DNA from 4 places in the Streptomyces sp. NBC_01304 genome. Region 2 is predicted to be linked to each of the others. Evidence: riboswitches for the same ligand, from Rfam matches in the RefSeq annotation. Region 2 holds a riboswitch; each other region holds the start of a gene.
The links. A riboswitch is a leader RNA that binds a small molecule or an ion and turns the genes downstream of it on or off. The one in region 2 is predicted to bind cobalamin.
Positions count from the first base shown of each region.

Region 1: another riboswitch for cobalamin. It lies ahead of OG430_RS30420 (CbtB domain-containing protein); the one in region 2 lies ahead of OG430_RS37170 (cobalamin biosynthesis protein).
Region 3: another riboswitch for cobalamin. It lies ahead of OG430_RS17925 (ribonucleoside-diphosphate reductase subunit alpha); the one in region 2 lies ahead of OG430_RS37170 (cobalamin biosynthesis protein).
Region 4: another riboswitch for cobalamin. It lies ahead of OG430_RS45405 (ribonucleoside triphosphate reductase); the one in region 2 lies ahead of OG430_RS37170 (cobalamin biosynthesis protein).

Region 1 is NZ_CP109055.1:6,843,137-6,850,478, reverse strand. Features, by position in the region: gene OG430_RS30435 (kelch motif-containing protein) at 1-1,345, shown strand, start outside; gene OG430_RS30430 (glycoside hydrolase family 6 protein) at 1,414-2,448, opposite strand; gene OG430_RS30425 (ANTAR domain-containing protein) at 2,628-3,359, shown strand; cobalamin riboswitch at 3,784-3,935, shown strand; gene OG430_RS30420 (CbtB domain-containing protein) at 3,969-4,187, shown strand; gene OG430_RS30415 (CbtA family protein) at 4,204-4,995, shown strand; gene OG430_RS30410 (class F sortase) at 5,216-5,872, opposite strand; gene OG430_RS30405 (hypothetical protein) at 5,882-6,400, opposite strand; gene OG430_RS30400 (HAD-IIA family hydrolase) at 6,597-7,342, opposite strand, start outside.
Region 2 is NZ_CP109055.1:8,355,144-8,362,485, forward strand. Features, by position in the region: gene cobN (cobaltochelatase subunit CobN) at 1-38, opposite strand, end outside; gene OG430_RS37165 (cobyric acid synthase) at 35-1,543, opposite strand; gene OG430_RS37170 (cobalamin biosynthesis protein) at 1,540-2,487, opposite strand; cobalamin riboswitch at 2,573-2,744, opposite strand; gene OG430_RS37175 (hypothetical protein) at 2,924-3,145, opposite strand; gene OG430_RS37180 (inorganic phosphate transporter) at 3,177-4,463, opposite strand; gene OG430_RS37185 (lysozyme) at 4,633-5,397, opposite strand; gene OG430_RS37190 (class II aldolase/adducin family protein) at 5,590-6,252, shown strand; gene OG430_RS37195 (alpha/beta hydrolase family protein) at 6,548-7,342, shown strand, end outside.
Region 3 is NZ_CP109055.1:4,128,122-4,135,463, reverse strand. Features, by position in the region: gene OG430_RS17950 (tetratricopeptide repeat protein) at 1-225, shown strand, start outside; gene def (peptide deformylase) at 309-953, shown strand; gene OG430_RS17940 (transglycosylase domain-containing protein) at 950-2,866, opposite strand; gene OG430_RS17935 (GlxA family transcriptional regulator) at 3,001-3,966, opposite strand; gene OG430_RS17930 (hypothetical protein) at 4,060-4,281, shown strand; cobalamin riboswitch at 4,367-4,528, shown strand; gene OG430_RS17925 (ribonucleoside-diphosphate reductase subunit alpha) at 4,671-7,079, shown strand; gene OG430_RS17920 (ribonucleotide-diphosphate reductase subunit beta) at 7,070-7,342, shown strand, end outside.
Region 4 is NZ_CP109055.1:10,107,478-10,114,819, forward strand. Features, by position in the region: gene OG430_RS45395 (STAS domain-containing protein) at 1-98, shown strand, start outside; gene OG430_RS45400 (anaerobic ribonucleoside-triphosphate reductase activating protein) at 80-685, opposite strand; gene OG430_RS45405 (ribonucleoside triphosphate reductase) at 682-2,472, opposite strand; cobalamin riboswitch at 2,522-2,679, opposite strand; gene OG430_RS45410 (sensor histidine kinase) at 2,889-4,940, shown strand; gene OG430_RS45415 (acyl-CoA dehydrogenase family protein) at 5,030-6,208, shown strand; gene OG430_RS45420 (methyltransferase domain-containing protein) at 6,310-7,080, shown strand; gene OG430_RS45425 (hypothetical protein) at 7,187-7,342, opposite strand, start outside.

The DNA.
Region 1 (7,342 bases), 1.5 Mb from region 2:
GGCGACCGGCGAGTTCATCCGCAACGACCCCGGCCTCGGACGGGTCTACGTCGAGGCGGAGAAGAGCGGCAAGCAGTACGAGACCGGCTCCGAGGACAACTACCGGGTGCAGGGCCTCAAGGGCTCCGACACCCGCAACGTCTACGGCATCGGCCAGAAGATCGCCCTGGACAAGAAGGACTTCCAAGGCATCAAGGACGCCTACGAGTTCGACCCGGTCGCCGAGAAGTACATCAAGGTCGACCCGATGAACGAGGCCCGCTGGTACCCCACCCTCACCACGCTCGACACCGGCAAGATCCTCGCCCTGTCCGGCCTCGACGACATCGGCCAGGTCGTCCCGGGCGACCGGAACGAGGCGTACGACCCGAAGACCAAGAAGTGGACGTACGTCAAGCAGAAGCGCCAGTTCCCCACCTACCCGGCGATCTTCCTGCTGCCGAACGGCAAGCTCTTCTACTCGGGCGCCAACGCCGGCTACGGCCCGGACGACGTGGGCCGCAAGCCCGGCATCTGGGACTTCGAGACGAATGACTGGACCAACCTCAAGGGCCTGAGCGACCCCACCCTGATGGAGACGGCGGGCACGGTCATGCTGCCGCCCGCCCAGGACGAGAAGTTCATGGTGATCGGCGGCGGCGGCGTCGGCGAGTCCGAGCAGTCCAGCAAGAAGACCCGCGTCATCGACCTCAAGGACACCAACCCGGTGTTCAAGGACGGCCCTTCGCTCGACAAGGGAACCCGTTACGCCCAGTCCTCGGTGCTCCCCGACGACACGGTGCTGATCTCCGGCGGCTCCGAGGACTACCGCGGCCGCGGTGGCTCGAACATCCTCGAGGCCCGCATGTACGACGCGAAGACCAACGAGATGCGCCGCGTCGCCGACCCCCTCGTCGGCCGCAACTACCACTCGGGCTCGCTGCTCCTGCCCGACGGCCGCGTCGTGGTCTTCGGCTCGGACTCGCTCTTCGACGACCCGGCCAACACCAAGCCCGGCACGTTCGAGCAGCGCATCGAGATCTACACCCCGCCGTACAACTACGCGGGCCCCAAGCCGACCCTGACCGGCGGCCCCAAGTCCATCGAGCGGGGCGGCACCGCGACCTTCAAGTCGCGGCACGGGGCGTCCATCAAGAACGCCCGCCTGATCCGCCCGAGCGCCTCCACGCACGTCACGGACGTGGACCAGCGCTCGATCGCCCTGGACCTGAAGAAGTCGGGCAACGACATCCAGGTCACGGTGCCGAGGAACAAGAACCTGGTGCAGCCCGGCTGGTACATGCTCTTCGTCACGGACGACCAGGGCACGCCGAGCCAGGCGGTGTGGGTGGAGATTCCGAAGTAATAAGCAGCCGTACGTAGTTGAGGGCGGGCCCCGATCGGGGCCCGCCCTCAACTACGTACGGGAAAGGGCTACTTGCTCGCTCTCGCGAGCCCCAGCGCGTACTCGGGCCACCACTCGCCCGCCTTCGGACCGCCCTTGCACGTGCCGTCCGACTCCCCGGGGCGCTTGACCCACAGATAGGCGTCCACCTGGCCGTCGGCGGTCTTGGTGGTGGGTGCCTCGCCGAGGGCGCGGCCGGGCGGGTTGCACCAGCGCTCGTTCGGATCGCCCTCGTTGTAGGGGCCGTTGCCGTTGCGACTGGTGTCGATCACGAAGGGCTTGTTGCCGACCTTCGCCGAGAGTTCCTTGCCGAAGGCCGTGGCGTCCTGCGTGGTGAAGAAGTTCGACACATTCACCGCGAAGCCGTCGGCCTTGGCGATCCCGGCTCTGTTCAACGGCTCGGCGAATCCGTCGGCCTTGCCCGCGCCCGGGTTGCCGCCGTCCAGATAGACCTTGGTGTTCTTGCGCGCCTTCAGCTTGTCGATCGCCTCGTTCAGGAGGGCGTACCTCTCCTCGTGCAGCTCCTGCGGGGTGCAGTTCTGTACCAGGTGCAACAGCGCGTCCGGCTCCAGGATCACCGTGGCGTGCCGGTCGCCGATGCCCTTGGCCACGCTGTCGATGAAGGCGCGGTACGCATTGCCGTCCGCGGCGCCGCCCTTGGAGTACTTGCCGCAGTCGCGGTGCGGGATGTTGTAGAGCACCAGGAGCGCGTCCCGGTCGACCTTCTCGGCGGCCTCCGTGAAGCCACGGGCCTCCGCCTCCGCGTTCTCCGTCCCGATCCACTGACCGACCGGCTGGTCCGCGATCTTCTTGATAAGTTCGGCGTCGTCCTTCTTGCCGTCCTCGAGGAAGGTGGCGACCTGTTTGGCCGCGTTCCCATCGGGGTTGACCCAGTAGGGGTCCGTGCCCTTCGGCTGCTGCTTTCCCGAAGTCTTGGGCGCGTCGGGGTCCCCGCCACTGTCGGAACAGCCGGCGAGCAGCAGCACCGCCCCCACGGCCACCGCTGAAGCCTTCACCCCCGCACCTGCAGACCTGCGCTTACGGCGGTCATCGCTGCCGTACATCCACTCCCCCTTGGGTGCACCGTCCGGCTCCCAATCCTGACATACGTACCCGCACGCCACGAGGCTGACCGGGGCCTGCATCTTCTTCGTAGATGAGCCGTTACACCCTTCCCAGATCGGGTAGGCGCGGAGATGCCTGCCAACTGAATCGGTCGAGAGAGGCCACCATGCAACACTCCATGAGCCAATTGCGGCTGGCCTCCGCCTTCGTGGAGACCGCCGACACCCTGACCACCGACTTCGATCCGGCCAAGTACCTGGCACGCCTCGCCGACCGCTGCGTGGAGCTGCTCGGGGCGGTGGCCGCCGGAGTCGTGCTCTTCTCCGAGGAGCAGGTCTCCCTGGTCACCAGCTCGGACCGGGACGACTGGGTGCTCGGTCTGCTCGAGGTGCAGCACCTCGGCGGGCCCTGCCTGGACAGCTTCACCACCGGCGCCCCGGTCGGGCCGGTGCCGCTCGACGAGCCCCAAACCCTCACCCGCTGGCCGGATTTCACCGTGCGGGCCCGGGTCCAGGACATCAGCTCCACCTATGCGGTGCCACTACGGCTGCGCGAGACCGTGCTCGGCGCGGTGATCGTCTTCACCACGCACCAGCGGCCCCGCGCCGAGGTGGAGCTGGCCCAGGCGCTCGCCGACGCCGCGACCATCGGTCTGCTGCACCAACGCGAGATGTCCCAGTGCCGGGAGCTCTCCGAGCAGTTGCAGACCGCGCTGACCAGCCGCGTACTGATCGAGCAGGCCAAGGGGCTGCTCGCCGAGCGCTGGGGCGTCGGGGTGGACGAAGCCTTCCGGGCCCTGCGCCGCCATGCCCGCACGGCCCGCCGGCCGCTCAGCATGGTCGCGCAGGCCGTGATGGACGGGGATCTGGACGACTATGCGCTGCGTGGAGAACGCAACACACCGTCCTGATCGGGACGCCCGGCGGTCGCGGTCGGGAGGCGCGGCTGCCGTGATCGCGCGGCACGGCAGCCGTGATCAGAACTCACCCACCGCCACCAGGCCACGACTTGGCGTCAAAGTGCCTCTAGGCCTTGGCGTTCATCCGTTCTAGAGTTGGGCCAACGGCTCTACGCAGAGTTGCCGTTCAACGGCCCCAGCCCCCGGCCACACGCCAGAACAACTGGACTGGCCTCAGAACCTCCCGTGCCGGCGCCGGGTTACTCCCGCAGCCCGAGCGCGCGCGGTCGAGGACCGGCCCGGCCGGCGGCTCCGGGGGGAGCGGGTCACCGGCCGGGTCAGGTGCGCCCCCCGAGCCTCCAAGAGCCCCCCTTGCCGCCCCCGGTGACCTCGCAAAGGACAGGCAGGCCTGGTTGACAGGGGTTGCCGTGGACTGCGACTCTCCCGGACGACAAGTCCATACATTGAGGCGACGGTTGACAGGAACCCGGTGCAACTCCGGGGCGGTCCCGCCACTGTGACCCCACGCGCCACCCTCCGGTGACGCGTACGGGAAGTCAGGAACTGAACCCGTCGTCCTCCTGCCATGGGGCGTGGAAACCCCAGAAGGAGGTCACCGGTATGTCTCTGCAGCACGCGCAGCACACCGACACCGCGGCGGTTTCGGCCGCCACCACCCGCACCCGCGACCTGCTGATCGCCTCGGCCGCGGTCATCATCGCTCTTGTGGCGCTGTACGCGATCTTCCTGGACAACGGAACGATGATCGCCGCGACGGGCGACTACCTGCACGAGTTCTCCCACGACGGACGGCACCTCTTCGGCGCCCCCTGCCACTGATCGGGGCGCTCGCACCATGTCTTCACCCGTACTCCCCCTGCTCGGGCGCGGTCTTGCGGCAGGAGGAGCGGCCGGTCTTGCCACCGGTCTCTTCTCCCTGCTGCTCGCCGAGCCCTTGATGGACAAGGCGATCCGCCTCGAAGAGGCACGCTCCGAATCCGGCCACAAGCACGAGCCGGCCGGCGCGATAGTCAAGCACCACGAGGAGCTCTTCACGCGCTCCCAGCAGCACTTCGGCCTGGTCGTCACGGCGATCGTCGCGGGCCTCGCCCTCGGCCTGCTCTTCGCCGTCGCCTACGCCCTGGTGCACCGCCGCACGCCCACCGCCGGTTCCCCGTGGACGCGCGCCCTCACCTTCTCCACGGCCGCCTTCCTGGCCGTCTCGCTGCTCCCCGGGCTGCGCTACCCGGCCAACCCGCCCGGCGTCGGCGACTCCACCACGGTCGCCAACCGGCAGGCCCTGTGGCTGGCCGCGGTCGCCATCGGGGTGCTCGGCATGGTCCTGGTCTGGCAGGTGTACGTACGCCTCGCGTCCCGCTCCGTGCCGGTCAGGCACCTCGCGGTCGCGGTGGCCACGATCGCCGTCCTGGTCGCGCTGTTCGCGCTGCCGGGCAACCCGGACGAGGTCCCGGTCGCGGCGACGCTCCTGTGGGATTTCCGGGTCCTCTCGATCGCTTCACACGTGCTGCTCTGGGGCGTGTTCGCGGCGGTCTTCGGCGCACTCGGCCTGCGGGCCGCCGCCCGCGCCGCCGCTCCGGCCCCGGCCGCCGCGGAGGCTTCGGGTCAAGGGCCGGTGCCGGTGGGCTAGGGCCTGTCTCCCCGATCTCTGTGGATCAGCCTGCGGCGTCTGGTGCGTGCTCTCGGCGTGCCGGGCGGAAGGCCCCGTCGATGGGCCGGACGTACTTGGTCTTTCGCCCGGTGCGGCGAGAGGGGGTCCCCCCTGCTCGAAGAGCTTGGGGGAGCGTGCCAGGCGTCGCGAGGCAGACGGGAGTTTGAAGACAGGCCCTAGTTGAGTCGGGCCGGGTGGCTCAGGGCCCGGTGCCCGTGAGGTAGGCCGAGACCACCACGTTCGACGTGTACGCCTTGGCCGCCCGGTCGAAGGTGCCGCCGCAGGTGATCAGGCGCAGCTCGGCCCGGTCCGGCTCGCGGGCGCCGTAGGCCTGCTGTGCGTCGAACCGGTCGCGGGTGAAGACCTGGACGTCCTCGACGGTGAACTCCGCGAGCGAGCCGTCCGCGCGGGTCACCCGGATCTGCTGGCCCGGGCGCAGCGTGCTGAGGTTGTAGAAGACAGCGGGCTGCGTCTCGGTGTCCACATGCCCGACGAACAGCGCGGCCCCCTTGGCACCGGGCTTCACCCCGCCCCCGTACCACCCGACCACACCTTTCTGGTCGTACGGGGGCGGGTCGATGGCCCTTTCCGCGTCGAGGCCCCGCTTCACGACGGGGGCCTGCACTCCTATGGCGGGGATGTCCACGCGGTGCGGCCGGGCGGGCGGCAACGGCTTGTGGGCGGGCGGCAGTTGGACCTCGGCGGGCTGCCCGATCCCCGACACGTCACCGATGCTCGGGCCGCTCTGCGGCACATCGGTCAGATCGCTCCCCCAGACCAGCAGACCGGCGAGGAGCACGACCCAGGCAAGACCGGTGAGCAGCCGGCTGGACACCGGCGACCTCTCGTCGGCCATCTCACCGACTCACTCGGAGCGACGACGCCGACGACGGCTCACGAGCCGCCCCGCCACGGCCAGGGCCGCGGCTCCGGCCAGCATCCCGCCGATGAGCGTGTGCCGGGTGCCCGGCCCGTCGTCCGTGGTCGCGGCAAGCTTGGCGGTGCCGCCGCCGCCGGCCTTGATCGGGGCGGTCGGCGAGGGCTGGTTCCGCACGACGGTGACGGTCCCCTTGGCCTTCCCGTCCTGCCCGTCGCAGGTCACGGACACGTCGTACGTTCCCGGGGTGGCGGTCGACCGGATCATCGCCTCACCGGCCAGCGGAAACCCCTTGCCGTCCCGCCCGGTGAGGGCGCCGTCGGCGACGAAGGCGGGCGATTTGGCGGAGCCGGTGGTGCCGTCACAGCCGGAGGCGTAGAGCTGGATCTGGGCGCCGGGGGTCGCTTGCGCGGGCGTGACCTTGACCGTGCCGTCCGCTGCCGCGGCGGGGCTGGTCAGGGTGATTGCCGCGAGGGCGGCGCACAGGGTGGGTGCAACTCGGCGCATGGTTGCAGCTTGCGGCGCTTTGGCTGCGGCCGCATCCGGGGGTGGGCTGTTCAGGGCTTTTTCTCCCCGCCCCTTCCCGAAATCCTGCGGAGCTGTGTCCTCAAACGCCGGACGGGCTGATTTCATCAGCCCGTCCGGCGTTTGAGGACAGTCTTTGAAGCTGGCGGCAGCCTTACGGGAAGGGGCGGGGTGGGGGCTAAATCCTGTCCACCAGATCCGCGATCGAATCCACGATCTTCGACGGCCGGAACGGGTACTTGTCCACATCACCCGCAGCCGTGAGCCCGGTGAGCACGAGATACGTCAGCATCCCCGCCTCCAGCCCGGCCAGGACATCCGTGTCCATGCGATCCCCGATCATCGCGCTGGTCTCGGAATGCGCCCCGATCGCATTCAAGCCCGTCCGCATCATCAAGGGATTGGGCTTGCCCGCGAAGTAGGGCTCCTTACCCGTCGCCTTGGTGATCAGCGCGGCAACCGCCCCGGTCGCCGGCAACGGCCCCTGCAGCGAGGGCCCGGTCTCGTCCGGGTTGGTGCAGATGAAGCGCGACCCGGCATTGATCAGCCGGACCGCCTTGGTCATGGCCTCGAAGGAGTAGGTCCGGGTCTCGCCCAGCACCACGTAATCGGGCTCGGAGTCCGTCAGGACGTACCCGATGTCGTGCAGCGCCGTGGTCAGACCCGCCTCGCCGATCACGTACGCCGTGCCGCCCGGCCGCTGGTCGTCGAGGAACTTCGCCGTGGCGAGGGCCGACGTCCAGATGTTCTCGACGGGGATGTCGAGCCCCATCCGCTGCAGCCTGGCGTGCAGGTCACGCGCGGTGTAGATGGAGTTGTTGGTCAGCACCAGGAAGGGCTTCCCGGACTCCCGCAGCCGCTTGAGGAAGGCATCCGCCCCGGGGATCGGCACACCCTCGTGGATGAGGACGCCGTCCATGTCGG
Region 2 (7,342 bases):
AGATCCGTGTCGGCGGTGGACAGAAGCAGGACGGTCATGAAGGTGCCCCCGGAGCAATGAACGGGAGGCCGGCGGGTGCGCCGGTCTCGATCAGGCGCAAAAGCGCATCCGTATCCGCGTGTTCTTCGATCAGGTCGCCGAGCCGGTCGAGCTGCTCCTCGCGCAGCGCGCCGAACGACGTGTCCGGGGCCGGCACGAAGCGCCGCCCCGCGGCGGCCGCGACCTCGCGCAGGAAGGCCCGCCGGAACGCGTCGCTCTCCAGCGACCCGTGCCAGTGCGTGCCCCACACAGCGCCGACGCGGCAACCGTCCAAGAAGCTCTCGCCGCCGAGGACTTCGGCGACGCCGTGATGGATCTCGTACCCCTCGACGGGCTCGCCCAGGGCCTCGCCCACGGGCCGCTCCAGGGTCTTCTCGCGCGCGAACCGGACGCGTACGGGCAGCAGTCCGAGCCCGTCCACGGCGCCCGCGCGCGACTCGACGTCGTCCTCGATGTGCTCGCCGAGCACCTGGAAGCCGCCGCAGATGCCGAGCACCGGACGCCCCTCGGCGGCCCGCCGGGCCAGCGCGTCCGCGAGCCCGCGCTCGCGCAGCCACTGAAGCGCCTTCACCGTCCCGCGCGTCCCCGGCACGATCACCAGGTCCGCGTCCACCAGTTCCTCGGCGCGGTCGACGAAACGTACGACCACACCCGGCTCGGCGGCGAGCGCGTCCACATCGGTGAAGTTGGACATCAGCGGCACCGCGCACACGGCGACCCGCAGCACGTCCTCGCCGACCGGGGGAGCCACGACCGACTCCCGCACGGTGCCGCGCAACGACACCCGGAGCCCGTCCTCCTCGTCGATGCCGAGCCCGTGCGCGAAGGGCAGCACACCGTACGTACGCCGCCCGGTGAGGTTCTCCAGCATGTCGAGGCCGGGTTCCAGGAGGGACACATCGCCCCGGAACTTGTTCACCAAGTACCCGGCCACCAGCGCCTGGTCCTCCGCGCTGAGCAGCGCCGTCGTACCGAAGAAGGACGCGAAGACCCCGCCCCGGTCGATGTCGCCGACCACGACGACGGGGAACCGCGCGGCCCGCGCGATGCCCATGTTCACGATGTCCGTACGCCGCAGATTGATCTCGGCCGGACTGCCCGCCCCCTCGCAGATCACCGCGTCATAGCTGCCCCGCAACTGCTCAAGACAGTCCACGACCGTCCCGAGCAACGCCTCTTGGCGTCCCCCGTGATAGCCGCGCGCGCTCATCTCGCCCACCGGCTTGCCCATCAGGACGACCTGGCTGGAGCGGTCGCTGCCCGGCTTGAGCAGCACCGGGTTCATCAGCGCGGTCGGCTCGACGCGGGCGGCCTGCGCCTGCATGGCCTGGGCACGGCCGATCTCGGCGCCCTCGCGCGTGACGAACGAATTCAGCGACATGTTCTGCGCCTTGAAGGGCGCGACCTTCACGCCACGGCGGACCAGCCAGCGGCAGATCCCGGCCGTGACGACGCTCTTCCCGGCATCGGAGGTGGTCCCGGCCACCAACAGTCCACCGCTCATGACCTGCACCTCTTCTTCCGTACGAGGATCCGCGCCGCCGCACACACGGCGAGCGCCCCCCAACTCACCCGCCGCGAAAGCCGCACGGCCCGCTCGATGTCGTCGACCCCCACTTTGCGCCCGGCCGGGTTGAGCACCGGCCGGTGCTCGACGCGTCCGCCGTACGACAGGGTCCCGCCGAGCCGCACCCCGAGCGCGCCCGCGAAGGCCGCCTCCACGGGGCCCGCGTTGGGGCTCGGATGCCGGTCCGCGTCCTCGCGCCAGGCCTTGGCCGCACCGCGCCGGTCCCCGCCCGCGACCACCGCGAGCGCCGCCGTCAGACGGGCCCCAGGCCAGCCGGCCACGTCGTCGAGCCGGGCCGAAGCCCAGCCGTAGCGGCGGTACTTGACCGACTTGTGCCCGACCATCGCGTCGAGGGTGTTCACGGCCCGGAACCCGACAAGCCCCGGCACCCCGCCGACAGCTCCCCACACGAGCGCCCCGACCACGGCGTCGGAGGTGTTCTCGGCCACGGACTCCACGACCGCGCGCGCGATCCCGTCCTCGTCCAGGGCCTGCGGGTCCCGCCCGCACAGATGGGGCAGCCGCTCCCGCGCCACGTCCACGTCACCCGCGGCCAGCGCGCCCCCGATGGCCCGCGCCTCCCGGCCGAGCGAAGTCCCGCCGACCACCGCCCAGGTGGCGGCGGCCGTCAGCGCGAAAGAGGCGCGACGAGAGGCACGTACGGCATGCGAAACCAGCGCGGCGGCGCCCACGGCACCCCCCACGCACACAGCGGTGTGCAGCGCGCCCCACCCACGGTGGTCACGCCACAGCACCCGCTCGACGGCGCCCGCCGCGCGCCCGAAAGCGGCGACCGGATGCCCACGGCGGGGATCGCCGAGCAGCAGGTCGCCGAACAGTCCGGCGGCGGCGCCGTACGCGAAGTCGCGATCGGCAGGCACGGTTCAGCCCGCCGCTACGCCTCGAAGGACCCTGAAACAGGAAGCACTTGACGCACTGGGTGCCCGCAGGGGCACAGGGACAGCTGAACGGCAGCCGCGCATGGCGAATGTCCTCACTCAGGGTCCGCGCCCTGGTTCGACGTGACCGGCGGAGAGAGTTCCTGGCTTCCGGGGGAGTGAACCCCCGGTGACAGTGGCGGGACCGCGCCGGATTCGCACCGGCTTCCTCTGCTGCCGCCGTAATTGGCTCCGGAAGTCCACCACGCTCCGCGAGGCCCGTCAACTCGGCTTTGACCTGCGGCTAAAGAGTGTGCCGAGGCCCACACGAGGACACACGAGAGCGGCGCCCGGCGACCTCGGAAAGTCGCCGGACGCCGCTCGCGTCGCGGTGCTCCGGATCCGTACCGTCAGGTGACGAATCCGTCGATCGCCGCCGTCAGGTGACGATCAGGAAGATTCCGTACGAGACCGCCGCCGCGCACAGTGCGAAGCAGGCGTACGCCCCCGAGCGCGCGAGCGCCGCGGAGCCGCCGGAAGCCGCGGCCTCCTCCTGCTTGGAGAGACCGAGGATGCCCAGGGTGAACAGGGCCACCAGGGAGACGGTCGCCAGAAGGCTGACGCCGAAGACGGAGCCGAGAGCTGCCCAGTCGATGTTCATGCTGCTGTCCTTACTCTCCGAGCCCGGGGGCTCAGACCGTCGCCGTAGCCGGGCGCGCGGGATCCGCGACGGCGGGGGCGGTGGGGGCCGGGATGGTCGTCTTGACGTCCTCGGACGTCTCGACGGTGGCGGCGGCCATACCGGCCGGCGGCGGGGTGACCGCGGCGATCGCGGTGGTCACGACGCCCGCGGGCTCGGCCTCGGCGACATCCGTGATCTCGTCGTTCACGACGTTGGTGTGGTCGACGACCTGGCGGCGCGAGATGAACCAGATCGCGGCACAGGACGCGACCAGGAAGACCGCGACGGCCGCGATGCCCCAGTCGCCCTGCCGGGCCACGAACTCGGCGCCCGCGGCGACCAGACCGGCGGCCGGCAGGGTCAGACCCCACGCGACGAACATCCGGGTCGCGGTCGACCAGCGCACCACGCCGCCCTTGCGGCCGAGGCCCGCGCCCATCACGGCACCCGAGCAGGAGTGCGTGGTGGAGAGGGAGAAGCCGAGGTTCGACGAGGCCAGGATGACCGAGGCGGCCGAGGTCTGGGCGGCGAAGCCCTGCTGCGGCTGCAGATCGGTGAGGCCCTTGCCCATGGTGCGGATGATGCGCCAGCCGCCGAGGTAGGTGCCCATCGCGATGGCCAGACCGGCCGAGACGATGACCCAGACCGGCGGGTTGGAGCCGGGCGCGAGCGCGCCGCCGGCGACCAGGGCGAGGGTGATGATGCCCATCGTCTTCTGCGCGTCGTTGGTGCCGTGCGCGAGCGAGACGAGGCCGGCAGAGGCGATCTGGCCGCCGCGGTAGCCCTTCGCGGAGGACTTCGCGGTGATGTTCTTGCCGAGCTTGTACGTCAGCCGGGAGGCCAGGTACGCGGCGAGACCGGCGACCAGCGGAGCGGCGAGCGCGGGGATCAGCACCTTGGTGACGACGACACCGCCGTTGACACCGGAGAAGCCGATGGACGCGACCGTGGCGCCGATCAGACCGCCCATGAGGGCGTGCGAGGAGCTGGAGGGAAGGCCGACCAGCCAGGTCAGCAGATTCCACAGGATGGCGCCGACGAGCGCCGCAAGGATGACTTCGGGCTTGATGCCGTCTTCACTCACCAGACCGCTGGAGATCGTCTTGGCGACTTCGACGGACAGGAATGCTCCGACGAGGTTCAGCACCGCGGACATGGCCACCGCGGTCTTGGGCTTGAGTGCGCCGGTCGAGATGGTCGTCGCCATCGCGTTGGCGGTGTCGTGGAAACCGTTCGTGAAATCGAACACGAGAGCTGTCACGATCACAATCGCGAGCAGCAGCGTTATGTGTTCCATTTACCCAGGCAATCGCTCGATGTCAGTGGCTGGACGAACGTAAGCAACCTGAGTGAACGGAAGATGAACTGGGGCGGGCGGTGTGGTGTCCCAAAGCGGGAGGCCGCCTCTCCCTTCGGTTCGAAAGCGGCGGCACCCGCCCGGGGATCCCGGCGATCCGCCCCCCGGTCTAGCCCCGGGCGAACCGCTTGAGCTGGGTCATCGACCCGTTGAAGAGATTCTGATCACCCGGCAGCCGGCCGCTGCCGTTGTCGTACTGCCAGAAGGTCAGGTAGCCCCAGCCTTTCGGCAGCTCGCCGGGCGAGGAGCCGTAGCGGGCCAGCCACAGCGCGTGATTGTCACCGAAGCCCGCGTAGTTCCCGGTGCACCGCTTCCACCAGTTCGTGTTGGTGTAGATCACGGGCCGGCGGCCGGTCTGCCGCTTGATCTCGTTGCTGAAGGACGCGACCCAGCCGACCATCTCGGACTTGCTCAGTCCGTAGCACTTCTTCGAGCTGTACGGGTTGTACTCGATGTCGAGCGCGGGCGGCAGCGTCCACCCGTCGCGCGACCACCTGCCGCCGTTCCTCAGGAAGTAGGCGGCCTGCGACTTGCCGGACGACTCGCTCGGCACGGCGAAGTGGTACGCGCCCCGGATGATGCCCGCGTTGCGCGAGCCGTTGTACTGCTGCGAGAAGTAGGGGCTCTTGTACCAGTTCGACTCGGTGGCCTTCACGTAGACGAACCGCGCGCCCTTGCTCTTGGCCTTCTGCCAGTTGACGTTCTTCTGGTGCGAGGAGACGTCGTGCCCCCGCGGCTTGCCCGCCGCGTGCGCCGGGATCTCGGCGAGGGCGATTTCCCCCAGGATCAGCGCCGCGACCGTGGCGGTAGCCGCGAGGGCGCGGCGCCTGCTGAGGTGGAAGCGACGGTGGGACGGTTTGTGATCACGAGCCATATTTCCCCCCGGATGGCGACGTGCATGACAAATCTCCCCGAGATTACCGGAAGCTCACGTCATGCCCGCTGATGCCCATCGATCTCCAGCCAATCATCGGTACGGGAGTATCTATCCCCATATGCGGCCTTACGGACTCCTACGCTCCGCACTACAGTGCCCCGGCGGCTGCCCGCTGGCAGGATCGCGGCCATGGTTGCCATGGATGAGGACATGCGGCGGGCGTGGGACGAGCTGGTCGCGACGGCCCGCAGGACGGTGACGGACGGCCTTGTCGTCGGCACGTCGGGCAATGTGTCGGTGCGGACCGGGGGGTCCGACGGTCTGATTCTGGCCACTCCGAGCGGAGTGCCGTACGACCGCCTCGGTCCGGACGACGCGGTCGCCGTCGACCTGGAGGGCAACCAGCTCATCGGCACGCTGAAGCCCACCAGCGAGCTGCCCCTGCACCTGGAGATCTACCGCACCACCTCCGCCGGCGCCGTGGTCCACACCCACGCGGCCCACGCCACGGCGGTATCGACGCTGGTGGACGAGCTGCCCCCGATCCACTACATGGCAGCGGCCCTCGGCGGCCCCGTCCGAGTGGCCCCTTATGCCCTGTACGGAACCCCCGAATTGGCCGAGAACGTACGCAACGCTCTGCTCGACCGCACGGCCTGCCTTCTCCAGAACCACGGCACGATCACCTACGCCGACACCCTGCCCACGGCCTACGACCGCACGGCCCAACTGGAATGGATGTGCCGCGTCTGGCTCATGTCCCACTCGGTACCGGGCCTGACACCGAGGGTGCTGTCGGAGGGGGAGTTGGGGGAGGCGGGGGAGAGGCTGCGGGGGTATGGGCAGAGGTAGGGGTGCGCGCTGCCGTTCCGCTTCCGCTATGGGCAGGCGTTCCGCAGGCCCTTGCCCACCCGCACCCTGTTCCTGCTGTGGGCAGGCGTGCCGCAGGGCGGCACGGGTGGGCACAGCCCGGAGGTGCCGGACGCCGGTAGATCGGGGCCCGGGTCCAGTCGGCGCCGGATGCCGATAGACGCGGGCCCCGGCCAAGCGGGCGCGGGATGCTCGCAAGGCAGGGCCCGACCGAACCCGTGCGCCCAAACGCCCCCGCCCACTGGCCGGTAGGCCCAAAGCCCACGAAACTGAACCCGTGCGCCCCGCCACCGCAACAGCCGCCGCCCTCTCCGCCGTCCTCGGCGCCGGCGCGGCCGCGATCGCCGCCGGAAGGTTCGCCAGCGACGCCGCGCTCAAGACGCCCCCGGGCCGCCCGCTCCCCAGCGACCCGGCCCTCACCGTGCACGCCACGGCCGCGGGCCAGATCACCCTCACCCGCTCCCTGGCCTCCCAGCGCCCAGGCGTCTACGGCCTGAGCGGCGACGGCTGCCACGCCGTCGTCGGCCCCGTCATCGAGAGCGCCCCGCACGCCGCGGACACGGTGGTACGCCGCCTCGAAGGGGTCACCCACGGCACCCTCACCGCCGGCGACCGGGTCTGGCTCACCCCCCAGGTCCACCTCGGCAACCCCCGCGACGCCCTCGGCCTCGACCACGCCGACGTGGACATCCCCGGTGAACTGGGCGGCCTGCCGGCCTGGTTCGTGCCGGGCATCCGCGACACCTGGGTGATCACGGTCCACGGCCTGGGCACGACCCGCGAGCACCCCATGGTCGTCATGGACTTCCTGCACGCCCAGCGCTTCCCGGTCCTCGACCTCGCCTACCGCGGCGACCTCGGCGCCCCGCGCTCCCCGGACGGCCTCGGCCACCTCGGCGAGACGGAGTGGCGCGACCTGGACGCGGCGATCCGCTACGCGATCCGGTACGGCGCCGAGAACGTGGTCCTGCACGGCTGGTCCACCGGCGCCTCGATGGCGCTGCACGCCGCCGCGAACTCCGCACTGCGGGACCGGATCAGCGGCCTCGTCCTGGACTCGCCGGTACTCGAC
Region 3 (7,342 bases), 4.2 Mb from region 2:
CGGATGCCCTCCGACGAGGGCGACGGCGAGCACCTGGACCCGCACGACCACAGCGAACCCGGCCACCCCGGCCCCCTCGGCCACCGCACCGCCGGCGCCCTGTGGGTGCCCGAGCGCGAGTGCGGCATCGCCGCCCCCGCCGGCCTCGTACGCGGGCTGCTCGACGGCTGGGTGGCGGACAGCCCGGACTCCCGTGACTGGCGGGATCTCGAGGAAGTCTGCTGAGACCCCGAGATGGGGGCCCCGCGCTGCCCTTAGGCTGTATGCGGATTGACCACTTGGGTTTGCTGAGGAAGGCGTACGGCGGAATGAGCGAGCAGCAGCAGGCGGCAGCCGGGGTTCTCCCGGTCGACGACGAGGGCTTCGTCATCGACACGGAGGACTGCGAGGAGCGCGAGGCGGCCTACCGTGAGCGCGGCACCGCCCGCCCGATCACGACCGTCGGCAACCCCGTGCTGCACAAGGAGTGCAAGGACGTCACGGACTTCGACGACGAACTGGCCAAGTTGGTCGACGACATGTTCGCCAGCCAGCGCGCCGCCGAGGGCGTCGGCCTCGCCGCCAACCAGATCGGCGTCGACCTGAAGGTCTTCGTCTACGACTGCCCGGACGACGAGGGCAAGCGGCACACCGGCGTCGTCTGCAACCCCGTGCTGCAGGAGCTCCCGGCCGACCAGCGCTCGCTCGACGACTCGAACGAGGGCTGCCTGTCCGTCCCGACGGCGTACATGTCCCTCGCCCGCCCTGACTACGCGGTCGTCAAGGGCCAGGACGAGAAGGGCAACCCGATCACGGTGCACGGCACCGGCTACTTCGCGCGCTGCCTGCAGCACGAGACGGACCACCTGTACGGCTACCTGTACATCGACCGCCTCTCCAAGCGGGAGCGCAAGGACGCCCTGCGCCAGATGGAAGAGGGCACGCCGCGTTACGAGACGGTTCCCAACGCCTAGTCCTTCCTGGCCAGTTGGGCATCGCCGTCGCTGATGGCGGTGGCGTAGGCGCTCCAGATCTGCTGCGGGAAGGCATTGCCCCGCTCGGATCCGCTGCCGCCCACGCCCTGCATCGGCAGCAGCTGGGGCGTACCCGGCTTGCTGCGGAACATCGCGACGGCGGTGGTCAGTTCGTCCGTGGTGCCCATCGACGCCGTCCCGATGAACCACGCCGACTTCATGCGATCGCCCGCCCCGGTCCCGCCCGCCGCGACCGGGGCGAGCCGTTCGGCGGTCCTGGGTGCCAGGGTCTTCCAAGCGGTCGTTCCCAGCGCGGAGTTGACGTTCCCGGCCACCTCGGGCGTGAGGACCCGGCGGACCGTCGGCTTGTCGAAGCCGGGGAGCGGCTGATCGTCCAGGAGCACCCGGGTCACCGAGTACGGTTCGGCCCGCTTGCCGTCGTTCGCGAACGTCCCGTAGGCGTGCGCCATACGGATCGCGCTGGGCGTCGAGGTGCCCAGCGAGAACGTCGGCTCCAGTTCGGCCAGGCTCCCCTCGCGCAGCCCCGCCGAGATCGCCGTGCGCCGCACGTTCGCGAGGCCCGCGCGGAGTCCGGCCTCGCGGAACGCCGAGTTGGGCGCCGCCGTCAGATCCATGGCCGACAGGGGAGTGCGTACCGCTCCGGCACGGGGGAAGTCGTCGGGCTTCGGGCCCTGGTGGGCCAGATCCGCTGCCAGCACGAAGGGCTTGAACGCCGAACCCACCGGCACCCCTGACGTGTCCGCGTTGTTGGTGAAGTGCTTGACCGCGTCGGAACCTCCGTACGCGGCGACGACGGCCCCGTCCTCGGGGCGTACCGATGCGGCGCCCACTTCCACGTACGTATCGGTCTTGGCCCGCTTCTTCGGGTCGATGTTCTTCTTGCGGACCTGCTCGACGGCCTTCGTCAGTTCCTGGACCTTCTTCTTGTCGAAGGTCGTGTGAATGCGGTAGCCGCCGTGGGCGATTTCCTTGTCGGTGAGGCCTGTTCGCGCCTTGATGTATTTGTTGGCGATGTCGAGGAGATAGCCGGTCTGGCCCGCCTGGCTGGTCGGCTTGGCGGGCTTCTTCGGCTCTGGGAAGGTGCGGTACCGGTCGCGTTTCTCCTTGCTCAGGGCGCCCGTTGCGACCTGCCGGTCCAGAATCCACTCCCAACGCTCCTCGGCCCGCTTGTGATTGGCCGCGCTGAGCCCCGGATCGTACTCCTCGGCGCCCTTGAGCAGGGCCGCGAGCAGGGCCGACTGGCTGGGGTCGAGTTTCGAGGCGGGGATTCCGTAGTACGTGTACGCGGCTGCCTGAATGCCGTACGAACCACGCCCGAACCAGCTGGTGTTGAGATAGCCCTGCAGAATCTCCTGCTTGGACTTCTGATTGCTCAGCTTCAGCGCGATCACGAATTCGCGGGCCTTGCGGGTGACCGTCTGTTCCTGCGAGAGATGGGTGTTCTTCACGTACTGCTGGGTGATGGTCGAGCCGCCCTGGGTCTCCTCGCCGGTCGCGATGGAGACGGCGGCGCGGGCGATTCCCTTCGGGGAGACACCGGAGTCGCTGTAGAAACTCTCGTTCTCGGCCGCGATCACCGCGCTCTCCAGGGAGTCGGATATCTCGTCCAGCGTGACGTTCTGCCGGTTCACCGCGCCCACGCTCACCATCGGCGAGCCGTCCGACCAGTAGTAGACCGACGCCTCCTGGCGGGCCTCGGCGTTCTCGTCGGGGATGTCGACGCTGACGTACACCGCGACGAAGAGGCCGGTGAGGGTGAGCACGAAGAACGCGAACGTGCCCAACTGCAGCCGCCAGGACGGCAGCCAGCGCCGCCATCCGGTGCGGCCCCGTCTCGGGTAGTCGATCCGCCGCTTGCGCCGGCCGGCACGGGCATGGCTGCGTTGCGCCATGCTTCCCACCTCCTCGATCCGGCGAGGAAGAGGGCGAGGCTCCGGTTCCGGTTGTCCGGGTGTCTGCTTGATCCACTTATGCTGCGCGTGTCGGTCCCGGTTCGGTCATGCGGTGTGTGTCGGCCTCAGTTCGGTCATGCGACGCGTGTCGGCCCTTGGAACGTACGCCGGTACGCATTCGGCGTGGTCCCCAGCGTCCGCAGGAACTGATGGCGCAGCGCCGCCGCCGTGCCGAAGCCCGCGCGGCCCGCGATCGCGTCGATCGTCTCGTCCGTCGACTCGAGCAACTGCTGTGCGAGCAGCACGCGTTGGCGCAGGACCCAGCGGTACGGGGTCGTCCCGGTCTCCTGCTGGAAGCGGCGGGCGAAGGTACGCGGCGACATGTGGGCACGGATCGCGAGCTCCTCGACCGTGACCTCCTCGTCGAGGTGGCGCTCCATCCAGACCAGGACGTCACCGACGGTGTCGCACGACGAGATCGGCACCGGCCGCTCGACGTACTGCGCCTGCCCGCCGTCGCGGTGCGGGGGGACGACCATGCGCCGGGCGATGGCGTTGGCCACCTGAGTGCCGTGCTCCTGGCGGACGATGTGCAGACAGGCGTCGATGCCGGCCGCGGTGCCGGCCGACGTGATGACCGGGCCGTCCTCGACGTAGAGCACATCGGCCTCGACCCGGGCCCGCGGGTACTCGATGGCCAGCTCCTTGGCGTACCGCCAGTGCGAGGAGCAGCGCCGCCCGTCCAGGAGTCCGGCCGCGCCGAGGACGTACACGCCGTTGCAGACCGAGAGGACGCGGGCCCCGCGGTCGACCGCCCGGCGCAGGGCGTCGAGGAGTTCCTCCGGGAAGGCCCGCTTCGCGAAGTTCTCGCCGGCCGGGACCGCGATGAGGTCGGCCTCCTCCAGGCGCTCCAGGCCGTGCGCGACCGTCATGGTGAACCCCGCGTGGGTGCTCAGGGTCGGGCCCTCGGCGGAGGCCACCGCGAAGTCGTACACGGGCAGCCCCTGATCGCTCCGGTCGAGGCCGAACACCTCGCAGACGACGCCCAGTTCGAAGGGATGCACGCCGTCGAGCAGTACTGCGACCACGTTTTTCAGCATGCTCCGCAGTCTGCCGCAGAGTTGGCAGGATGTCGAGGTTGTATGGCAGTCCTGCCACTGCCCCCGCGGGGCTCCGAGCGGGAAAGTAGAGCCATGAACACATTCGCAAGCACCGCAGCCGAACTCCTCGTCGTCGCCGGGATCTTCCTCCTCCTGGCCCTCCCTTCCCTCGTCGGTCACGCCCGCGACCGCCGCATCGACCGCGAGCTGCGCGCCGCCGAGCAGGGCCGGGCGGCCGTCTCGCACGAGCCCGTCGCTCCCGTCTCCGTGCCCCTGCGGAGCGCCGGCCGCCGTGCGGAGCACCTTGCCGCCTGAGGCCGCGTGCGGCCGGCCGTCATCGAGGAGGGCACGCCCCCGACACTAGATGTGGGTGTGCCCTCAACTCCCCGCCACAAGATGTATGCTCGTGCTCGCTGTCGCCGCAGGGGAATCCGGTGCGAATCCGGAACTGTCCCGCAACGGTGTACATGTGCGTATCTGTGAACCCCGAGGGTCGTGCACCCCCGGGCCCCGCAGCTCCGCACTCCCCAGTCCGAGCACCTGCCGGCAGCGCACCCGTACCGACCGGTCCGGGTGCCGATGACGTCCGGGCCTCGCGGAATGGGCCGGTGGACGCGACGCCGTGCGCTGCCCGAGGCAGTACGTACCGCCCGTGTGCCCCTCCTCCCCGCGATGGCCCCGAGCCGAGCGAGGGAGTGCTCCACGTGACCATCGCGCCAGTCGACCCTGTCTCATTGCAGGCCGAACAGGCCCGAGCGGAAGACGGCCCCGGTACCGCGCTGCTGCGGACCCTGACCAGCCTCACCGCCGACCTCCCCGACACGGACCCCGGCAAGGTGGCCGCCAGCGCCCTCCGCGGCCGCAACGCCGCATCGGACGAGGCCGAACTGCGCGAGCTCGCCACCGAGGCCGCCGCCGGCCTCATCTCCGAGGACCCGGCCTACGCCCGCCTCGCCGCCCGGCTCCTGACGATCACCATCGCCGAGGAAGCCGCGTCCCAGGGCGTGCGCACCTTCACCGAGTCGGTCTCGCTCGGCCACCGCGAGGGCCTGATCGCGGACCGCACCGCCGAATTCGTCTGGGTCCACACCGCCCGGCTCGACGCGCTCATCGCCGCCTCGTTGGACGAAGGTGCCGACGACCGCTTCGGCTACTTCGGCCTGCGCACCCTGCACTCGCGCTACCTCCTGCGGCACCCGATCACCCGCAAGGTCATCGAGACGCCGCAGCACTTCATGCTGCGCGTCGCCTCCGGCCTCGCCGAGGACGAGTCGGACCGCGCCGTCGACCAGGTCGCCGCGCTGTACGGCCTGATGAGCCGCCTCGACTACCTGCCGTCTTCGCCGACGCTCTTCAACTCCGGCACGCGCCACCCGCAGATGTCGTCCTGCTACCTCCTCGACTCCCCGCTGGACGAGCTCGACTCGATCTACGACCGCTACCACCAGGTGGCGCGGCTCTCCAAGCACGCGGGCGGCATCGGACTCTCGTACTCCCGCATCCGCTCCCGGGGTTCGCTGATCCGCGGCACCAACGGGCACTCCAACGGCATCGTCCCGTTCCTCAAGACCCTCGACGCCTCGGTCGCCGCCGTGAACCAGGGCGGCCGGCGCAAGGGCGCGGCCGCGGTCTACCTGGAGACCTGGCACTCCGACATCGAGGAATTCCTGGAGCTGCGCGACAACACCGGCGAGGACGCCCGGCGCACGCACAACCTCAACCTCGCGCACTGGATCCCGGACGAGTTCATGCGCCGGGTCGCCGCCGACCAGGACTGGTCGCTGTTCTCGCCGGCCGACGTGCCGGACCTCGTCGACCTGTGGGGCGACGAGTTCGACGCCGCGTACAAGAAGGCCGAGGCGGCCGGACTGGCCCAGAAGGCCATCCCCGCACGGGACTTGTACGGCCGCATGATGCGCACCCTCGCGCAGACCGGCAACGGCTGGATGACCTTCAAGGACGCCTCGAACCGTACGGCCAACCAGACGGCGGAGCCGGGCCACACGGTCCACTCCTCCAACCTCTGCACGGAGATCCTGGAGGTGACGGACGACGGGGAGACGGCCGTCTGCAACCTGGGCTCCGTCAACCTCGGCGCGTTCGTGGACGGTTCGGCTCCCGAAGGCATCGACTGGGAGCGGCTCGACGCGACGGTACGCACCGCCGTGACCTTCCTCGACCGGGTCGTCGACATCAACTTCTACCCGACCGAGCAGGCCGGCCGCTCCAACGCGCGCTGGCGCCCGGTCGGCCTCGGCGCGATGGGCCTGCAGGACGTCTTCTTCAAGCTCCGCCTGCCCTTCGACTCGCCCGAGGCACGCTCCCTCTCCACCCTGATCGCCGAGCGCATCATGCTCGCCGCGTACGAGGCCTCCACGGACCTCGCCGAGCGCAGCGGCCCGCTCCCGGCCTGGGAGAAGACCCGCACCGCGCGCGGCGTCCTGCACCCCGACCACTACGACGTGGACCTGCACTGGCCCGAGCGCTGGGCCGCCCTGCGGGAACGCATCGCGGTGACCGGCATGCGCAACTCGCTCCTGCTCGCCATCGCACCGACCGCCACCATCGCCTCGATCGCCGGCGTCTACGAGTGCATCGAGCCCCAGGTCTCCAACCTCTTCAAGCGCGAGACGCTGAGCGGGGAGTTCCTGCAGGTCAACGCCTACCTGGTGGACGAGCTCAAGCGGCTCGGCGTCTGGGACGCGCAGAGCCGGGAGGCGCTGCGCGAGGCCAACGGGTCGGTGCAGGGCTTCGGTTGGATCCCCGCCGAGGTGCGCGAGCTGTACCGCACGGCGTGGGAGATCCCGCAGCGGGCGCTGATCGACATGGCGGCGGAGCGCACGCCGTTCCTCGACCAGTCGCAGTCGCTGAACCTGTTCCTGGAGACGCCCACCATCGGCAAGCTCAGCTCGATGTACGCGTACGCCTGGAAGCAGGGCCTGAAGACCACGTACTACCTGCGTTCACGGCCGGCCACGCGCATCGCGCGTGCGGCGTCCGGGGCCCAGTCCGGGGCGTCGGCCAACCCCATCCCCGTACAGGCGAACACGCCCGATCCCGAGGCGATCGCCTGCTCCCTCGAAAACCCCGAGTCCTGCGAGGCATGCCAGTAATCATGAGTAACAAGAACCTGCTCGACCCGGGCTTCGAACTCACCCTGCGCCCCATGCGCTACCCCGACTTCTACGAGCGCTACCGGGACGCGATCAAGAACACCTGGACCGTCGAGGAGGTCGACCTCCACTCGGACGTCACCGACCTCGCCAAGCTCTCGCCGGGGGAGCAGCACATGATCGGCCGCCTGGTCGCGTTCTTCGCGACCGGCGACTCGATCGTCGCGAACAACCTCGTCCTCACGCTCTACAAGCACATCAAC
Region 4 (7,342 bases), 1.8 Mb from region 2:
CCGGACTCGCGGACGTCTTCGAGATCGCCGGCAGTCTCCAGGCCGCGCTCGGCCGGTACGCCAACGGGGCGGAGGGCGGTCAGGGGCTCTCGGCCTGAGGGGGCCGCGCCCGCTGCCACACATGCCCGCGCAGCCCCTGCTCCGCCAACCACCGCCGCAGCGCGGTGACTTGGTCCCCGTCGAGCAGGTCGGGTGCGACGGTCGTCCGCAGCTGATGCGGCACCCCGGAATCGAGCAGGAGGCGCAAGCTGCGCAAGGCGGGCGCGGCGCTGTTGCGAGTGCCGGTCACCCGCTCGTACGCCGGTGGGGCCGCCTTGACGTCGAAGCCGACCCAGTCGACCAGGCCGTACTCCAGGATCTCCCCGAACCGGCGGGGGAAGGCCCCGCCGGTGTGCAGGCCGACACCGAACCCGAGGTCGCGCACTTCCCGCATGGCCCGGGCCAGCCCCGGCTGCAGCAGTGGCTCGCCGCCGGAGAAGACCACGCCGTCCAACAGGCCCTGGCGGCGGGCGAGATGCCCCCGCACCGTCGCCCATGCGATGCGGGCCGGGGCGCGCGGATCGAGCAGCGCGGGATTGTGGCAGTAGCCGCACCGCCAGGGACAGCCCTGACAGAACACGGTGGTGACCAGCCGCCCCGGCCAGTCACAGCTGGACAGCCGGGCCCAGCCGCCGACGCCGATCACGCCCCGGCCCCGGCCGCCGCTGTACGGAAGGGCAGGCGCTCGGCGTGCTCGCCCTTCTTGCCGATGTTGAAGGAGGCCACGGGCCGGTGATAGCCCATGACCCGCGTCCACACCTCGCAATCCCCGCCGCACTGGGGGCAGTTGGCGTGCTCGCCGCTCAGATAGCCGTGCTCGGGGCAGATCGAGAAGGTCGGGGTCACCGTCAGGTACGGCAGCGAGAAGCGCTCCAGGGACCGGCGCACCAGCTCGCGGCAGGCCGTGGCATCGGAGAGGCGCTCCGCCAGGTACAGGTGCAGCACCGTGCCGCCGGTGTACTTGCCCTGCAGCTCGTCCTGCATCTCCAGCGCCTCGAACGGGTCTTCCGTCCAACCGACTGGCAGCTGCGAGGAGTTGGTGTAGTAGGGATTCTCGTCCGTGCCCGCCTGGAGGATGCCGGGGAAGCGGCGCCGGTCCTCCTTCGCGAAACGGTAGGTGGCGCCCTCGGCCGGAGTCGCCTCCAGGTTGTAGAGATGCCCGGTCGCCTCCTGGAACGCCACCATGCGCGCCCGTACGTGATCGAGCAGGCGGACGGCGAGGGCATGGCCCTCGGGCGCGGTGATGTCGTACGCGTCGTGCGTGAAGTTGCGGATCATCTCGTTGATGCCGTTCACGCCGATGGTGGAGAAGTGATTGCGCAACGTCCCCAAGTAGCGCCTGGTGTACGGGTACAGGCCGCCGTCGATCAGCTCCTGGACGGTGACCCGCTTGATCTCCAGGCTCTCGCGCGCAAGGTCGAGGAGACCGTCGAGAGCCGCGAACAGGCCGCGCTCGTCGCCGGCGTGCAGATGCCCAAGGCGCGCACAGTTGAGGGTGACCACCCCCAGGGAGCCGGTCTGCTCGGCGCTCCCGAAGAGCCCGTTGCCCCGCTTGAGCAGCTCGGTCAGATCCAGCTGGAGCCGGCAGCACATCGAGCGGATCATCCCGGGGCTCAGCTCGGAGTTGAGGAAGTTCTGGAAGTACGGCAGCCCGTACTTCGCGGTCATCGCGAACAGCCGCTCGGCGTTCTCGCTCTCCCAGGGAAAGTCCGCGGTGATGTTGTACGTCGGAATCGGGAAGGTGAAGACCCGCCCCGTGGCGTCCCCGGCCGTCATCACCTCGATGTAGGCGCGGTTGATCAGGTCCATCTCCGCCTGCAGCTCCCCGTAGGCGAAGTCCGCCTCCTCGCCGCCGATCACCGGTATCTGCTCGCGCAGGTCCTCGGGGCAGGTCCAGTCGAAGGTGAGATTGGTGAACGGGGTCTGGGTGCCCCAGCGGGAGGGCACGTTGAGGTTGTGCACCATCTCCTGTACGCACTGCAGGACTTGGTCGTACGTCATGGCGTCCTTGCGCACGTACGGCGCCATGTACGTGTCGAAGGAGCTGAACGCCTGGGCCCCGGCCCACTCGTTCTGCAGCGTGCCGAGGAAGTTGACGATCTGCCCGACCGCAGAGGAGAAGTGGCGCGGCGGCGCGGAGTCGATCTGGCCCGGCACGCCGCCCAGACCCTCGGCCAGCAGGGTGCGCAGGGACCAGCCCGCGCAGTAGCCCGCGAGCATGTCCAGGTCGTGGAGGTGGAGGTCGCCCTCGCGGTGTGCGCGGCCCACGGCCTGCGGATAGACCTGGTCCAGCCAGTAGTTGGCCACGACCTTCCCGGCGGTGTTGAGGACGAGGCCGCCGAGCGAATACCCCTGGTTGGCGTTCGCGTTGATCCGCCAGTCCCGGCGGTCCAGGTACTCGGTCACGGAATCCACGGCGTCGATCTGTGTCACGTCGGCCCTCCCACGAGGCAGCACGGAGAATCGTCCGCACCGCGCGGGCATGCGCGGTGGGTGGCCGGCAGGTATCGGGCTCGGGCCGCTGTGCGGTCCCACACCGTTGCGGGGCAGCCCCGGATTCCCACCGGGTTCCCTGTTGCCTCGGCGTGCGTACCCGGATGTACCCGGACGTTCCGCCGAACCAGCTGCCGCAACACTACATGTGGGGATCAGGGCGACATGCCGACACAAGATGGTGGGTGACGTTCGGCCCCGAGGGCGGGGCTTTGGTCCCGTCCGGGGGTGCCCGAGTGTTACGCGGAGGTGGCCTGCCGTGCGCGGGGCGGGCGCGGCCCGAGTGAGGCAGGGGCAACCGGGTCCTTACCGCACAGAAACCGTGCGGGGCAGGCCGGTTCGTAACGTCGTACGGTGTGATCCGCACGCAGCAGCCCCCCGCCAAGACGCCCCCCACCCGGACGCCCGGCTCGCAGGTGCCCGCCACGCAGGCGCTCGCCACACCACCCGCGCGCCCGGCCCGACGGCATCGGCCCCGCACGCGCTCGCTGCCCGCCCTGCCCGGCTGGGGCTCCATCCGCGGCCGGGTCGCGATCGTGCTCGCCGTGCCCACCTGCCTGCTCCTCGTCGTGACCGGCCTCGGCGTCGCCGACCGGGCCGCCGACTGGTCCGCGGCGCGCGAGACCGCGGGCCGCGTCGACCTGGTCCTGAAGGCGCAGGGCCTCGTCCGTGAACTGCAGCGCGAACGCGGCCTGACCAACGGCCTGTTGGGCGGCGCCGGACAGTATCGCGACGACGTCTCGGCGCAGCGCAACCGCACCGACCGGGCCCGCCTAGCCTTCGAGGCCCTGCTCGCCGCGGGCGGCGCGGGTGCCGACACCGCCGGTGCCGCGGCGGATGCGCTCGCGCCGGTCACAGCTCTGGGGGCGGTACGCGCCCACGTCGACGACGGCAGCGCGGACAAGGCCCCGACCCGGACCGCGTACACCAAGGCGATCGAGGGGCTGATCGGCGCCGCCGCGGCCGAACCGGTCCGCGGCGACCGGGCGCTCGCCGACGCGATGGGCGCCCTGACCGCCCTCGCCAAGGCCACCGAGGCGGTCGCCCTCGAACGGGGCCTGCTGAATGGGGTGTTCGCGGCCGGCCGGTTCAAGGGGGAGGAGTTCCTCGACTTCACCGAGGTGCGCGCGGACCGCCTCGCCTTCCTGCGGCAGTACGCGGACCTTGCCACCCCCGACCGCACCGCGGCCCTCGACGCCGCCTTCGACGGCCGCGCCGCCCGCACCGCCACCGGCCAAGAACGGCAGGCCGAGCGCGGCGCCGACGGATCCCGCCTCACCGTGGACCCGGCAAGCTGGTGGGCCTCGATGACCACGCTCGTGGATCAACTCCACGACGTACAGCGGCAGATCGGCGGCGAGGCCCGGGCGCGCGCCGACCGGCTCGGCGACGATGCCACCGCTCAGCTCGGCGGATTCATCGGGCTCGGCGTGCTGATCCTCGCGGTGGCGACCGCCCTCGCGCTGCTCTCCGCCCGCTCGATCACCCGGCCGCTCGGCGCACTCGCCGACGAGGCCGACACCGTGGCCCGCGCCGGGCTGCCCGCCGCGGTCGCCCGCATCCAGGACGCCGGTGCCGACGAGGACATCTCCGTACGTACGTCGTCCGAAGTGCCCGACAACGCCCGGGAGTTCACCCAGCTCGCGGCCGCCCTGCACAACGTGGAGCGCACCGCCCTGCAGCTCGCCACCGACCAGGCGGTGCTGCGCCGCAACAGCTCCGAGTCGCTGGCCGGCCTGGGCCGCCGCAACCAGGCACTGCTCTCCCGCCAACTCCGGCTGATCACCACCCTGGAGAGCCAGGAGGTCGACCCCGACGCGCTCGGTGAGCTCTTCGAGCTGGACCATCTGGCCACCCGGATGCGCCGCAACGCCGAGTCGCTGCTCGTGCTCGCGGGGGAGGAGTCGCCGCCGCGGACCTGGTCCGGCCCGGTGACGGCGACCGAGGTGGTGCAGTCGGCGATCGCCGAGGTCGAGCAGTACCAGCGGGTGCGCGTGGTCGAGGTGCAAGGCGGTCTGATCCGCGGCCGGGCGGTGGCGGAGCTCGCCCATCTGCTCGCCGAACTCATCGAGAACGCCCTGGTCTTCTCGCCGCCCTCGCACCCCGTCGAGATCCACGGCTGGCGTGACGCGGGCGAGTACTGCCTCGCCGTCGTCGACCGCGGCGCCGGGATGAGCGCCGACGAACTGGCCCGCTCCAACGCCCGGTTGACGGGCCGGGACACCTATCTCGTCGCCCCCACCCGCCATCTCGGCCACTTCGTGGTCGGCACCCTCGCGACCCGCCTCGGAGCCCAGGTCGAGCTGCGGACCACGGGCGGTGAGGGGGAGGGCGCCGGCGTCACGGCCTATGTGGCCCTGCCCGCCGCGCTGCTCCACGACCGCCGGGAATCAGTCCGGCCCGGGTGAAGGGACCACGCCATCGCCCTTCCGCATTACTGGAACAAGTTCTACTGTGTGCGCCGTCGTCCAAGGGTCAGCAACAGCCTGGAGGGGCCGTGCACCTCGAATACACGCCTGAGCAGCAGCAGTTGCGCGCCGAGCTGCGTGCCTACTTCGCCGAGCTGGTGCCGGACAACGCCTACACCCGGTACGCCGACCCCGCGGCCCAGAAGCAGTTCTACCGCGACACGATCCGCAGGCTGGGTGCGGACGGCTGGCTCGGTGTCAGCTGGCCGAAGGAGTACGGGGGCCGCGGTCTGACCCCGATGGAACAGTTCATCTTCTTCGACGAGGCGGCGCAGGCCGGGGTCCCGCTGCCGATCATGGGGCTGAACACGGTCGGGCCCACGATCATGCAGTTCGGCAGCGAGGAGCAGAAGTCGTACTTCCTGCCGAAGATCCTCTCCGGTGAGATCGACTTCGCGATCGGCTACAGCGAGCCCGACGCCGGCACCGACCTCGCCGCGCTCAAGACCCGCGCCGTGCGCGAGGACGACGAATATGTCGTCAACGGCCAGAAGATCTGGACCACCAACGGCGACACCGCCGACTGGGTGTGGCTCGCGGTGCGCACCGACCCCGACGCCCCCTCGCACAAGGGCATCACCATGCTCCTCGTGCCGACGTCCGACCCCGGCTATTCCTGCACCATCATCAACACCCTTGCCTCGCACGACACCACGGCCAGCTACTACGAGAACATCCGCGTCCCCGTCTCGCGCCGCGTCGGCGAGGAGAACAAGGGCTGGCGCCTGATCACCAACCAGCTCAACCACGAGCGCGTCACCCTCGCCGCCCACGGCACGATGGCCATCCGCGCCCTGCACAACGTGCAGCGCTGGGCCGCCGAGACCAAGCTCGCCGACGGCCGCCGCGTCATCGACCTGGGCTGGGTCCGCCAGCGCCTGGCCATGACGCACACCAAGCTGGACGCGATGAAGCTCCTCAACTGGCAGATGGTCAACGCCGTCCAGAACGGCACCCTCACCCCTCAGGACGCCTCCGCCGTCAAGGTCTACGGCTCCGAGGCCCGCCGCGACGCGTACGCCTGGCTGATGGAGGTCGTCGGCTCGGCGGGACCCCTCAAGGAGGGCTCGGCCGGGGCGGTGCTGCACGGCGAGTTGGAGCGCGGCTACCGCTCCGCCGTCATCTTCACCTTCGGCGGCGGCAACAACGAGATCCAGCGCGAGATCATTTCGTGGATCGGCCTTGGGATGCCGCGGGTCCGCCGCTGAACCTGTGCGCAGCGTCCACGATTCGCCCATTGTGTCCGCCGCTGCCCCCTATGCTTTTGCCTTCGGGTATCGAAGGCGAGACGACCGGGGGGTCATGCCTGATGAGCGCAGCACGACGGGGAAAGTCAGTCTTGAAGGCGGGGGTCAAGCGTGTCTTGGGTCGTGCCGGATTCGACATCGTGCGCAGCACCAACAACCGTGACGGAGCAGACGACTTCATCCCGTTCGAACCAACCATGCGGGCCGCACAGGCGGCCGGTCTGTCGGTCGGTGACTACATCGACGAGGTCATGAACGGTACGCCCGGCGCCACCCAGTCCACCATCGACGAACTACGCACGCTCGGCGTCTTCGCGGCCGACCCGGACACGGTGCTCGAGATCGGCCCCGGGTCCGGGCGGTACCTGGAGAAGACGCTGAACGAGTGCGCACCGGACCGCTACGAGATCTACGAGACGGCAGCGCCCTGGGCCGACTACCTCGTGGACACCTTCAGCGTGGTCGCCCAACCGACCGAAGGGTGCAGCCTCGCCGCGACACCGGACGCCAGCATCGACCTCGTTCAGGCCCACAAGGTCTTCAACACCGTGACGTTCCTCTGTGCCTCCCGCTACTTCTTCGAGATGGCACGTGTCACGCGACCCGGTGGCCGGATCGTCTTCGACGTCATGACGGAGACCTGCCTGGACCCGGCCACCGTGCGCGCCTGGGCGACGCAGGGCGGTGAGGGGCACGACTCCTATCCGGCCGCCATGCCCCGCCGGACCTGCGTGGACCACTTCGCGACCCTCGACTGCGACCTGGAGGCCAGCTTTCTGACTCCCATGGGGGTCGCCTCGACCGAGGTGCTCGTCTTCAAGAAGGCGGCCTGACCTTGGCACGAGGGCGGGCCGGTGTGCAGGGCGACAGTTCGCCCTGCACACCGGCCCACCTCGGGTCTCAGCTCACCGGTGCACCCTGCTCAGCAGTCGACCCTGCTCACCAGTCCACCTTGTCCGCCGGGCCGACCTCCAGATAGGTCGACCGCTCCGTGGGGTCGCCCTTGGCCCGCCACTGCTCCTCCAGGAGGGTGCCGGTCTTGGGGTCGATGACCAGCCGGTACGTGACTGACCTGTCAGGGTGCTCGCTCTCGCC